Regions from separate parts of the Nonomuraea sp. MTCD27 genome, predicted to be linked through region 2. Evidence: riboswitches for the same ligand, from Rfam matches in the RefSeq annotation. Region 2 holds a riboswitch; each other region holds the start of a gene.

Region 1 (3,769 bases), 200 kb from region 2:
GCCGCCGTCGCAGCACGGAAGCACTGATCCAGCCCCGCTGAGAAGGAGGAGGAAGCATGGCCGGCATGGACGTCTCTCTCAAGGAGATGATGCAGATCGACGGCTCGATCGGAGCCGCGATCGTCGATCACGGCAGCGGCATGGCGCTGGGCACGCTCGGCGGCTCCAAGGACCTGGATCTCCAGGTCGCCGCGGCGGGCAACACGGAGGTGGTCAAGGCCAAACTCCGCACGATGGACTCGCTGGGCCTCAAGGACGCCATCGAGGACATCCTGATCACGCTGAGCGGGCAGTACCACATCATCCGCCCGATCACCGGGCGCGGCGGCAAGGGGCTGTTCCTCTACCTGGCGCTCGACCGCGGGCGCGCCAACCTGGCGCTGGCCCGGCACCAGCTCAAGGGCATCGAGGGGAAGCTGGAGGTCTGACCGCCCTCATGGTGGCCCGCTCCCCGGCGGGGGGGGCCACCGGCGAGCGTCAGGCGGAGGTCAGCTTGGTGATCTCGGTGACGAAGTCGGGCCAGAGCGCGCGCGGCAGGTCGTGCCCCATCCCCGGGTACGTCACCAGCCGCGCCCCCGGGATGGCCGCCGCCGTCGCGCGACCGCCGGCCACCGGGACCAGCGGGTCGGCCTCCCCGTGCAGCACCAGCGCGGGCACCGCCACCGAGGCCAGCAGCTCCGTACGGTCCCCCGACCTCATGATGGCGGCCAGTTGCCGGGCCGTGCCGGCCGGGTCGAAGCAGCGGTCGTAGGCCAGCCCGGCCATCGCGGCGATCCTCTCCCGGTCCAGCTCGTAGCCGGGCGAGCCGATGACGGACCAGGTCTGCACGGCCTGCGCCAGCACCGCCTCGCGGTCGGCGGCCGGCCGGCCCATCAGCACCGCGGACGCGGCCTCCGTGGGCGGGGCGACGGAGGGGCCGGGCGTGGACATGATCGAGGTCAGGGTCAGCACCCGCGCCGGATGCCGGATGGCCAGCGTCTGGGCGATCATCCCGCCCATCGAGGCTCCCACCACGTGGGCGGCCGGCCAGCCGAGGGCGTCCATGAGGCCCGCGGTGTCGTCGGCCAGGTCGTCCAGCAGGTACGGCGAGGGCGTGCCCATCGCGGGCACCCCCAGGTCGTGGAAGTGCGTCGACAGGCCGACGTCGCGGTTGTCGAACCGTACGACGTGATGTCCCTGCTCCGCGAGCAGCTCGCAGAGCCCTTCGTCCCATTGGATGAGCTGGGCGCCGAGCCCCATGATGAGGAGCAGGGGACGTCCCGACGGTGAGCCGAAGCTCTCGTAGGCGATTTCGATGCCGTTTGCGGCTACGCGCGTGGTCACGACGACCAGAATGACATTCTGGTCAGCCCGCGTAAAGTCAGTGCTCGGCGGGAACGGGGCCCGAGAGGAGCACGCCGCCCTGCGACGAGGACTCCTCCGCCTGCGGCGGGGTGGCCGGGTTACGGTCACGCTCGGCCCAGGCGCCGGTCGAGAACGCGACCGGGTAGTTCTTCTTGCCCACGCCGTCACCCCACTTGGTGATGACGTAGTCGACCTCGATGTGCCCCTGGCCGCCGACGCCGTCCACTCCCAGGGTGTCGGAGTTGAACTCGCCGCCGGTCAGCTCGGCGAACGTCTTGGCGTCGAGGTCGAGCATGATGCCGCGGTTGGAGGGAGCGCCGGGGCCGCGGTCACCCACGAAGAAGGGCATCTTCTTGCCCTTGTAGACCACGTAGCCCTCGGTCAGCAGCGGCCAGCTCGGGCTGGCGGCCAGCCCCTTCTGCATGGGCTTGCCGCTGGCGGGCAGGCCGGTGTCGCCGGCGCGGCCGGAGGAGTCGTCCCAGAAGTACGACGCCGTGGTGGAGCCCTTGAGCAGGACCTTCTCGTCTGTGTCGGTGTCGGCGTGGGCGGGAGTGCCGACGATGGTCAGCGCTGCGATGGCGGAGGTGGTGAGGAGGGTGAAGGAACGCAGGCCAAATCGAGCAGACATGAAAAAGTGAAACCCTTCGCGAGGGGACAGGGAGTTGCGCTCACAGGGGGAGCACGCGCAGCGGAGCTAGAGCACCTGACGATGCTGCGCGGAGCGCAAAATACGAGCCTTGAGGAAGGGGACCGCTCAGTGGGCGGCCGGCACGGCGCTGTCTGGGGGTACGACGCGGTGGTGCATGGGGTAATGTTTCCTCTCCATCACGCCTACCGGGTTAGCTGACGGGTTCGGGCGTGGAGATGCCCTACCGGCACGCGGCCGGATTCACCCCAGTGAGGTGGTTCCCCGGTTCCCGATGGTTCGGGATTCGGCGCCAACCGGTGGTCCATCTTGGGTAAGGACTAGGTCACCGGCTGGTAATGGCGATTACTCTAACTACCGATTCGGACAAACGCAAACGAATCGTATGAAAGAGTCGAAGATCTACCTTCGAAGGTAAAGAGAAAGGGGGCACGGCATGCCGTACCCCCTGAGAAATCCAGCCTCAGCCGCCGCTCTTGCGCCTGAACGATCTCTTACTCGTAGCCGGACCGTGCGCCCCGTGGATCTTCGATGGGTCGACGCCCCTGCCACCGGCGCCTGAGCCCGCGGCCTGGTCGCGCTTGCGCTCCAGCGCCTCGCGGAACTTGCGCTTCATCTCGTCCTCGGGAGTTTCGCTGACTTCCGGCTCCGGTGTATCCGCCATGAGGACCTCCATGGTGTTGGGGACAATCACAGCTTCGCATGGAGCCGCTTATGACGCGAAACCGGCCTCAACCTTGTGTTGCGGCACGGACGGCGCCTCCAGCCGCTTGTTCGGCATGGCCACCAGCGCCACCAGGGCGATCATCGCCCCCACCACTCCCAGCGACGGGATGACCACGGCCGCCGCGGAGGCGTGCGCGGCGGCCATCCCGTGCGCGGGCGCGCTCGCGGCGACCTCCGCGGTGTAGAGGGTGCCGCCGACGGCCAGCGCCACCGAGCCGCCGATCTGCCGGAAGAAGGTCAGGTTGGCCGAGGCCACGCCGAGGTGCCGCGGCTCGACCGACTGCTGTGCCGCCACCGTCAGCCCGGACAGCATCGGGCCCATCCCCAGCCCCAGCGGCAACATCCACAGCGCCAGCGCCAGGCCGCCGGTGGCCGGCGTCAGGCCGAGGCACAGCACCGCGCCGGTGACCAGCAGGAACGGCGAGGCGACCAGCCACGGCTTGTACACCCTGGTCCTGGACATCAGCGTGCCCATCAGCACGCTGCCCGCCACCATGGCCAGCGTCATCGGGTAGATCCGCAGCCCTGACTCGGTGGCGCTGACACCCAGCGCCTCCTGGAAATAGCGCGGCAGGAAGACGACCCCGGCGTACATGCAGAACGCGGTGCAGAACGAGGTCAGGTTCACCAGCGTGTACGTGCGGTTGGCGAACAGGCCCATGGGCATGATCGGGCTCGCCGCCCGCCGCTCGACGGCCACGAACACCGCCAGCAGCACCAGCGCGAGCAGGATCGGCCCGGCCACGGCGGCGTCCGTCCACGTGTGGCCGTCCAGGCCCTTCTCGGTCAGCCCCAGCAGCAGCGCACTGATGGCCACGGTGAAGACGGCGATGCCCGCGTAGTCGGGGCGCCCGCCGCCCGTTCCGGGCCGCCTCGGCAGGCGCAGCGCGACGATGGCGATCAGCACGGCCCCGAGGGGCACGTTCACGTAGAAGGCCCAGCGCCAGCTCGCGTGGTCGGTGAACAACCCGCCCAGGAACGGCCCCGCCAGGAACGTCAGCCCCATCACCCCGCCGATCGCCCCCTGCGCCCGGGCGCCGTTCGACCCCGGCG
Region 2 (3,769 bases):
GGTCGCCACCAAGCTCGACGTCGAGGTGCGCGGCGAGATCGCCTCCCAGGACGTGCGGGTGATCGAGCTGGCCGCCCTCAAGGGCGTGTTCGCCGACGTGATCGAGGAGCAGGTCACCTACGTCAACGCCCCGCTGCTGGCCAAGGACCGCGGCATCACCGTCGAGCTGGTGACCAGCTCCGAGAGCCCCGACTGGCGCAACGTGGTGACCGTGCGCGGCGTGCTCGCCGACGGCCGTACGGTCTCGGTCTCCGGCACGCTCTCCGGGCCGCGCCAGATCACCAAGATCGTCGAGGTCAACGGCTACGAGATGGAGATCGAGCCGACGGCCCACCTGTGCTTCTACACCTACACCGACCGTCCCGGCATCGTCGGCGTGGTGGGCAGGCTGCTCGGCGAGCACAACATCAACATCGCCTCGATGCAGGTGGCCCGTGACGTCAAGGGCGGCAAGGCGCTCATCGCGCTGACCGTCGACTCCGCCATCCCCGCCGAGGTCGTCGAGCAGATCGGGGCCGAGATCGGCGCCGAGAGCGGCCGTTCGGTGGACCTGGAGGACTGACCTCCCACACCGGCCGGGGGCCGTCACCCGTCTTGGGTGACGGCCCCCTTGCGTCTCACGATGCGAGATAGTAGGACATCCAAGCAGCATGCTCGGGTACTGTGACGGGTAATGCGCCAGGTTCTCGTACTCATTACCTGCCGCGGCGGGGCCTGTTAGGGCAGGTCGACGACCCGCCGCGGAGAGCGGCGTTGGCGTCGGCCACTAAGTCCCTTCGTCCGGTCCGTGACCCGGACCACGAGATCAGGCCCGGTCGGATTCGCGACCGGAGTCCGGCTTCCCCCTTCAGGAATTCTGGAACGCGCCCGCGAGAAGAGATGAATCCCATGTACGAGATGTATGCCTGGAACCGTGCCGAAGACCACGACGACGAGGCGGCCGAGGCCGTCCAGACCGCGCTGGACCGCCGCGACAACGGCGGCGCCCCTCAGAACTCCAGCCGGTAGAACACGGCCGTCCGCCTCATCGCCGGCAGGGCGCCGACGATCCAGGCCGAGATGCGGTGCGTGATCGACAGGCGGTCGAATCCGTCGAGGTCGAACGCGCTCACCGCCACAGGCCCGGCCCGGGAAGCGCTCCACGATCGCCCGCGGCAGCGCGGCGCCCTCGGCCGGGTCGAGGTAGTAGAGCAGGCCCTCGGTGACCACCAGCGCGGGAGCGTCGCCGGGGACCCGCTCCAGCCACGCCAGATCGGTGACCGATGACCCGATCGTGGCGTGGCCTGCGCGCCCGGGGAACAGCCTGTCGCGCAGCTCGATGACCTCCGAGTAGCCCACGTCGTACCAGCTGACCGACGGCGGCTGAGCGCCACGGCCTGGCGCCGCCGGGTCCGATGCCCGTCCCGGTGAAGTCGTGGTCGATCCGCCGCCACGCTACGCCTGGGACAGGGGGTACGGACACCTGCCGTTGTGGATACGGAGAGTGCTGGTAGCGTCGCGCTGCGTATCCATTCCATGAGGAGGTTCCCCCCATGCACGCTTCCCTGACCGCGATCCGCCGCGCCGTCGCCGTCGCCGTCCCCGCGCTGGCCACCGCGGCCCTGCTCGCCGCTCCCGCCCACGCGCAGGCGGCCGAGCTGACCATCACCAAGTACCACGGTGGTGTGGCCCAGCGCTGGGTCCTGATCTGCGACCCGGACGACGGTAACCACCCCGACCCGTTCGCCGCCTGCGACAGGCTGCGCGAGATCGGCGGTGACCTCGACCAGATCCGGTTCCGCCCGGACGTCCCGTGCCCGCGGATCTTCGACCCCGTCGATGTCCAGATCCACGGTCATTTCCACGGCGAGCCGCTGGACCTCGCCGAGCAGTACCCGAACCCCTGCTTCGTGGAGCGCCTGGCCGCCCCGATCGTGCCCTGACGACCTGGAAGAGAGCCCCTGAGGCGACCTGAAAGAGAGCGGCCCCGGGCTCGCGGGGCCGCTCTCGGCTTCTCAGAGGGTGGCGGTGAGCGTGGCCGGGGCGGAGGACCGGCGCTGCTTCAGCACCTCGGTCCACTGGCGCACGCCCTTGGGATCCGGCCGGACCGCTCCCACGAACGCCTGTCTGCGCCAGGTCGAAAGCTTCTCCTCCTTCACGACGTCGCCCGTGCGCGGCGCATGCACCATGTAGCCGGGCTTCGAGATCATCCCCACGTGACCCAGGTTGCTGAAGAACACCAGGTCACCGGGCTCTAGATCGTTCCATGCGATTTTCCTGGAAAATGCCCCGTACTGTTCGCGGGCGGTGCGCGGCAGTTCGATGCCCGCGGCTTCGTAGGACCTGAGCATGAGCCCGGAGCAGTCGTACCCGCTCCTGCTGGTCCCGCCCCAGACGTACGGGGTGCCGCGTTTGTCCATGGCGTAGTCGAGGGCGATCTTCCAGGCGGGCGTGGGGGCCTGCGCCTCCTGGATGCGCTTGATCTCGGCGCCGGTCAGGGTGGTGGTGTCTTTGTCCGTGGTGGCCCGGGGTCCGTCGGTGGCGGCCTGGGCGGCTGGGGTGGCCAGGATGAGCCCGGCGACACCGGCCGCCAGGGCAATGGCGATGCGAGACAGAACACTGTCCTTCCATGCGGCCGACCGGGTTAGCTGACGGGCTCGGGCCTGGAAGACGGCCCTACGGCGGTGCCGATTCGCCCCTGGGGGAAAGTTGGGTCCCCGGCTCCACGCAGCGGCTGCGTGGATTAGGCCAGACGGACTCTAACGAAACGGTCAAAAGGTCGCAAATGCCTCAAAACCGGACGTCCGAAAAATGAGATGATGTGTTCGTCAGACGAGACGAGCCGGTAAGGTACCGCCCATGGAGTCGCGTAACATCCGCTTGGCCGTCATCCCCGGGGATGGCATCGGCACCGAGGTCGTGGCCGAAGGACTCAAGGTCCTGGAGGCCGTAGGCACGAAGATCGAGCCCACGCACTACGACCTGGGCGCCGCACGCTATCACCGCACCGGCGAGACGCTGCCGGACGCGGTGCTCGACGAGCTGCGCGGCTACGACGCGATCCTGCTCGGCGCCATCGGCGACCCCAGCGTGCCGCCGGGCGTCCTTGAGCGCGACCTGCTGCTGCGGCTCCGGTTCGAGTTCGACCACTACGTCAACCTGCGGCCGGTCAAGCTGTTCCCCGGGGTCGAGACCCCGCTGGCCGACACGCCCGCCGAGGACATCGACATGATCGTCGTCCGCGAGGGCACCGAGGGCCTCTACGCCGGCACCGGTGGCACCATGCGGCGCGGCACGCCGCACGAGATCGCCACCCAGGAGTCGCTCAACACCGCCCACGGTGTCGAGCGCGTGGTGCGTTACGCGTTCGAGAAGGCCAAGTCGCGGCCGCGCAGGAAGCTGACCCTCGTCCACAAGACCAACGTCCTCACCTACGCCGGCGACCTGTGGCAGCGCACGGTCAACCGGGTGGCCGAGGAATACCCCGAGGTCACCACCGACTACAGCCACATCGACGCGGCCTCGATGTTCTTCGTCACCCAGCCGGAGCGCTTCGACGTGGTCGTCACCGACAACCTGTTCGGCGACATCATCACCGACCTCGGCGCGGCCGTCGCGGGCGGCATCGGCCTGGCCGCCAGCGGCAACATCAACCCTGAGCGGACCACGCCCAGCATGTTCGAGCCGGTCCACGGCAGCGCGCCCGACATCGCCGGCCAGGGCAAGGCCGACCCCACCGCGACCATCCTGTCCGTCGCCATGCTCCTCGACCACCTGGGCCTGCACGCCG
Region 3 (3,769 bases), on a different contig from region 2:
GCTGGTCGCGGCCGCGCACCGGCTGGTGGTCCCCGCCGACCACACCAAGTGGAACACGGTCGGCATCAGCACCATCGCCGAGCTGACCGAGGCCGACGTGGTCATCAGCGACGCGGGGCTGCCCGAGGACGCACGAACAGAGCTGGCCGAACGGGCCGGAGAACTCATCATCGCGGAGGGCTCGCTTTGAAGCGCACCATCACCCATCTGGCCGACGGCCGGGAGCTCATCTACTTCGACCGGCGTGACGACGCCGACAGGAGTGCGATCGACCGGCGGCCGCTGGAGCCCCGCCCCGTGGCCTCCGAGCTGCGTTACGACCCGCTGACCGAGGAGTGGATCGCGATCGCCGGGCACCGGCAGACGCGGACGTTTCTGCCGACCGGCGGCACGGCCGAGTGCCCGTTGTGCCCGTCGTCGGACACGCGGTCGTCGGAGATCCCCGCCCACGACTACGACGTGGTGGTGTTCGAGAACCGCTTCCCCTCTTTCTCCGGAAATTTCGGGACTTACGAGGAAGTGGGCGGCCTGAGCGAAGTCCGTCCGGGTGTGGGCCGGTGTGAAGTGGTGTGCTTCACCTCCGACCACTCGTCCTCCTTCTCCAAGCTCTCCGACGACCAGGTGGGGCTCGTCATGGAGGCGTGGGCCGACCGCACGGCCGAGCTGTCCACGATCGAGGGCGTGGAGCAGGTGTTCTGCTTCGAGAACCGGGGCGCGGAGATCGGCATCACGCTCGCCCACCCGCACGGCCAGATCTACGCCTACCCGTACGTCACGCCCAGGACCAGGCTGCAGCTCGGCGCGGCGGCCCGGTACAAGGGGCCGGGCAACCTGTTCGCCGACGTGCTGGCCGCCGAGCGGGAGGCGGGGACACGGGTGGTGGCCGCCAACGAGCTGTGGACGGCCTTCGTGCCCGCCGCCGCGCGCTGGCCGTTCGAGGTGCACCTCTATCCGCACCGGCAGGTGCCCGACCTGGCCGCGCTCACGGAGGAGGAGCGGGACGCGTTCGCGCCCCTCTACACCTCGGTCCTGCGGGCGCTGGACGGGCTGTTCGGGGTGGTGATGCCGTACGTGTCGGCCTGGCACCAGGCACCCGTACGCCAGGACCGGGAGCTGGGCTATCTGCACCTGGAGCTGTTCAGCATCCGGCGGGCGGCGAACAAGCTCAAGTATCTGGCCGGCTCGGAGTCCGCGATGGGCGCCTTCGTCAACGACGTGCTGCCGGAGGAGGCGGCACGCATGCTTCGATCACAAGTAGATCACTAATAGATTTCTACTTAAGGTCGCATGACTCGTGATCTACCACTAATATCCCCATATGCACCGGCCGAAACAGCCGTGGCACGCCTAATCCCGAGCGCGTCGCCCGGGAGCCGGGGACCCATCGCACCTGGGGTGAATCCGCTTCGGCGGTAGGGATCAACTCCCCTGCCCGAACCCGTCAGCTAACCCGGCCGGCAGAGGGAGAGGAACACCTACGTGGCGGCTTCGTCCCCCGCGACTCTTGCCATCGGTCTCATCGCCGCCGCCGCCATCGCCGTCCTCCCGGCGACCGCGGCGTCGGGAGCCCCCAAACCCACGGAAGCCGAACTCCGCGCCCAGCTCAAACAGCTCAACACCAAGGTCGACAAGCTCATCGAGCGGTACAACCTCAAGCGCGTCGAGCTGGCCAAGGCCCAGCAGGCCGCCGAGACGGCCGAGGCCAGGCTGGCCACCGCCGAGCAGGCGCTGACCACGGCCGAGCAGCGGGTCGCCGAGATCGCCCGCCTGCGCTACCAGAACGCCGACCCGTCCGTACCCACCTTGATGCTGCCCCAGAACGCCAGCAGCGCGGCCCTGCTCGAACAGCTCACCGCCGAGCAGCAGGCCGTCGTGCAGGGCGTCGCCACGGCCCGCGACGACAAGCAGCAGGCCAGCGAGGAGGCCGCGGCGCTGGCGGCCCGGATCGAGTCGGACACGGCCACGGTGGCCGAGCAGCGCGACGAGGCCGAGGACGTCATCGACGACATCAAGGACAAGCTCGAGGACCTGGTGCCGTTCGGCACCGGCCGCAAGTCCGACGGCTCCTGGGCGCCCGAACTGCCCACGGGAACGGACAACATCACCTCGCGTACGCGGCTGATGAAGGCTCAGGTGGAGAAGAACTTCTCGCTGCCGTTCGAGGTGGGCTGCTTCCGCTCGGGCTCCAGCGGCGAGCACCCGCTCGGCCGGGCCTGCGACTTCATGATGAGCACGGGCGGCTCGATGCCCACCGCCGTCAACAACGCACTCGGCGACCGGATCGCGGCCTGGGCGATCAAGAACCAGAACAAGCTGGGCGTCAAGTACGTGATCTGGAAGCAGCGGATCAACCACGGATCGGGCTGGAGCACGATGTCCGACCGGGGCAGCGTCACCGAGAACCACTTCGACCACGTGCACATCTCGATGAACTGACCCGCGGCGACCCGCGCCGGGCCCGGGGTCAGGGCAGGCGTGCGGCGAGGGACTGGGGGGCGATCCGGCGGTAGGCGTCCGTCACGATCTCCGCGATCTCCGCCCAGTCCACGTCCGGCACGTCCAGGTAGACCCCCAGCCACCCCCGATGCCCCACGTACGGTGGCCGGAAGAACCTCTCGGGGTCCTCCGCCACCATCTCCTCCTGCACCCCGGGCGGGGCCGCGCACCAGAACGCCAGCCGATCGTCATGATGGTGATCGGCGAACATCACGAACGTCTTCTTGCCCCTGACGAACCACGTCGGCTCCCCGTGCGAGAGCCGCTCGGTCGTCTCGGGCAGCGCCAGGCACAGGCCCCGCAGCCGCTCCAGGGCGTCCACGGCGGCCTCAGTTCGTCAGCGTGAGCGGGTTGACCAGGTCGGCGTAGACGAGCAGGCCCGCCATGATCATCATCACGATCGCGATCGCGTACGTCAGCGGCAGCACCTTGGCGATGTCCACGTGAGCCGGCTCCGGCCGCCGCATGATCCTGGCGAACGCCCGCTTGATGCCCTCCCACAGCCCGCCGGCGATGTGGCCGCCGTCGAGCGGCAGCAGCGGGATGAGGTTGAACATGCCGATCGCGAGGTTGAAGCCGGCCAGCAGGTTGATGAAGATGGCGATCTTCTTCTCGGTGGACAGCTGGTCGGAGGCCAGGATCTCGCCACCCATGCGGCCCGCGCCGACCACGCCCACGGGGCCCTCGGGGTCGCGCTCCTCGCCGGAGAAGGCCGCGTGCCAGACGCCGACCATCTTCTCCGGCAGGTTGAGCAGCGAGCCGGCCACCCTGGCCGTCAGCTCGCCCATGTAGCCGATGACCTGGCCCATGGTCTGCTGCTGCATGACCTCGGTGGGCAGCACGCCGAGGAAGCCGACGTTCTTGTCGATCTTCTGCGGGTCCTCCAGGTTGGGCCGGTCCTGGGCGATGAGCGTGACGTTGACCGTCATCGGCTTGCCGTCGCGGACGATGCCCAGCCGCACCGCGCCGGGACCGTGGGAGCGGATCAGGCGGGTGGCGTCGTCCCAGGAGCCGATCTTCTGGCCGTTGAAGGCGACGATGTGGTCGCCGGGCTTCATGCCCGCCTGGACGGCGGGGGTGGGCTTGTCGGTGGGCTTGCACTCCGTACGCTGCTCCGAGATCGGGATCACGCACGTGTTGGTCTCGGGCGAGACGATCGGGGCCAGCGTGGGCAGGCCGATGCCGACCAGCAGGATGCTGAAGAAGACGAAGGCGAGCACGAAGTTCATCGCCGGGCCGCCGGACATGATGATGACCTTCTGCCACCACTTCT

What was found. Region 2 has a riboswitch for cyclic di-AMP ahead of ACBJ59_RS18315 (C40 family peptidase). Riboswitches for the same ligand answer to the same signal wherever they lie in the genome.
Region 1: another riboswitch for cyclic di-AMP. It lies ahead of ACBJ59_RS17310 (hypothetical protein); the one in region 2 lies ahead of ACBJ59_RS18315 (C40 family peptidase).
Region 3: another riboswitch for cyclic di-AMP. It lies ahead of ACBJ59_RS44845 (coiled-coil domain-containing protein); the one in region 2 lies ahead of ACBJ59_RS18315 (C40 family peptidase).

Annotation. Positions count from the first base shown of each region.
Region 1 is NZ_JBGNUW010000005.1:322,961-326,729, forward strand. It holds gene ACBJ59_RS17295 (roadblock/LC7 domain-containing protein) at 1-27, shown strand, start outside; gene ACBJ59_RS17300 (hypothetical protein) at 57-428, shown strand; gene ACBJ59_RS17305 (alpha/beta fold hydrolase) at 478-1,323, opposite strand; gene ACBJ59_RS17310 (hypothetical protein) at 1,361-1,972, opposite strand; cyclic di-AMP (ydaO/yuaA leader) riboswitch at 2,158-2,292, opposite strand; gene ACBJ59_RS17315 (DUF5302 domain-containing protein) at 2,454-2,654, opposite strand; gene ACBJ59_RS17320 (MDR family MFS transporter) at 2,703-3,769, opposite strand, start outside.
Region 2 is NZ_JBGNUW010000005.1:524,987-528,755, reverse strand. It holds gene serA (phosphoglycerate dehydrogenase) at 1-562, shown strand, start outside; gene ACBJ59_RS18325 (hypothetical protein) at 990-1,112, opposite strand; gene ACBJ59_RS18320 (SSI family serine proteinase inhibitor) at 1,533-1,922, shown strand; gene ACBJ59_RS18315 (C40 family peptidase) at 1,995-2,399, opposite strand; cyclic di-AMP (ydaO/yuaA leader) riboswitch at 2,598-2,739, opposite strand; gene ACBJ59_RS18310 (3-isopropylmalate dehydrogenase) at 2,839-3,769, shown strand, end outside.
Region 3 is NZ_JBGNUW010000019.1:302,008-305,776, reverse strand. It holds gene ACBJ59_RS44855 (DeoR/GlpR family DNA-binding transcription regulator) at 1-190, shown strand, start outside; gene galT (galactose-1-phosphate uridylyltransferase) at 187-1,266, shown strand; cyclic di-AMP (ydaO/yuaA leader) riboswitch at 1,335-1,474, shown strand; gene ACBJ59_RS44845 (coiled-coil domain-containing protein) at 1,480-2,436, shown strand; gene ACBJ59_RS44840 (MmcQ/YjbR family DNA-binding protein) at 2,465-2,818, opposite strand; gene ACBJ59_RS44835 (RIP metalloprotease) at 2,826-3,769, opposite strand, start outside.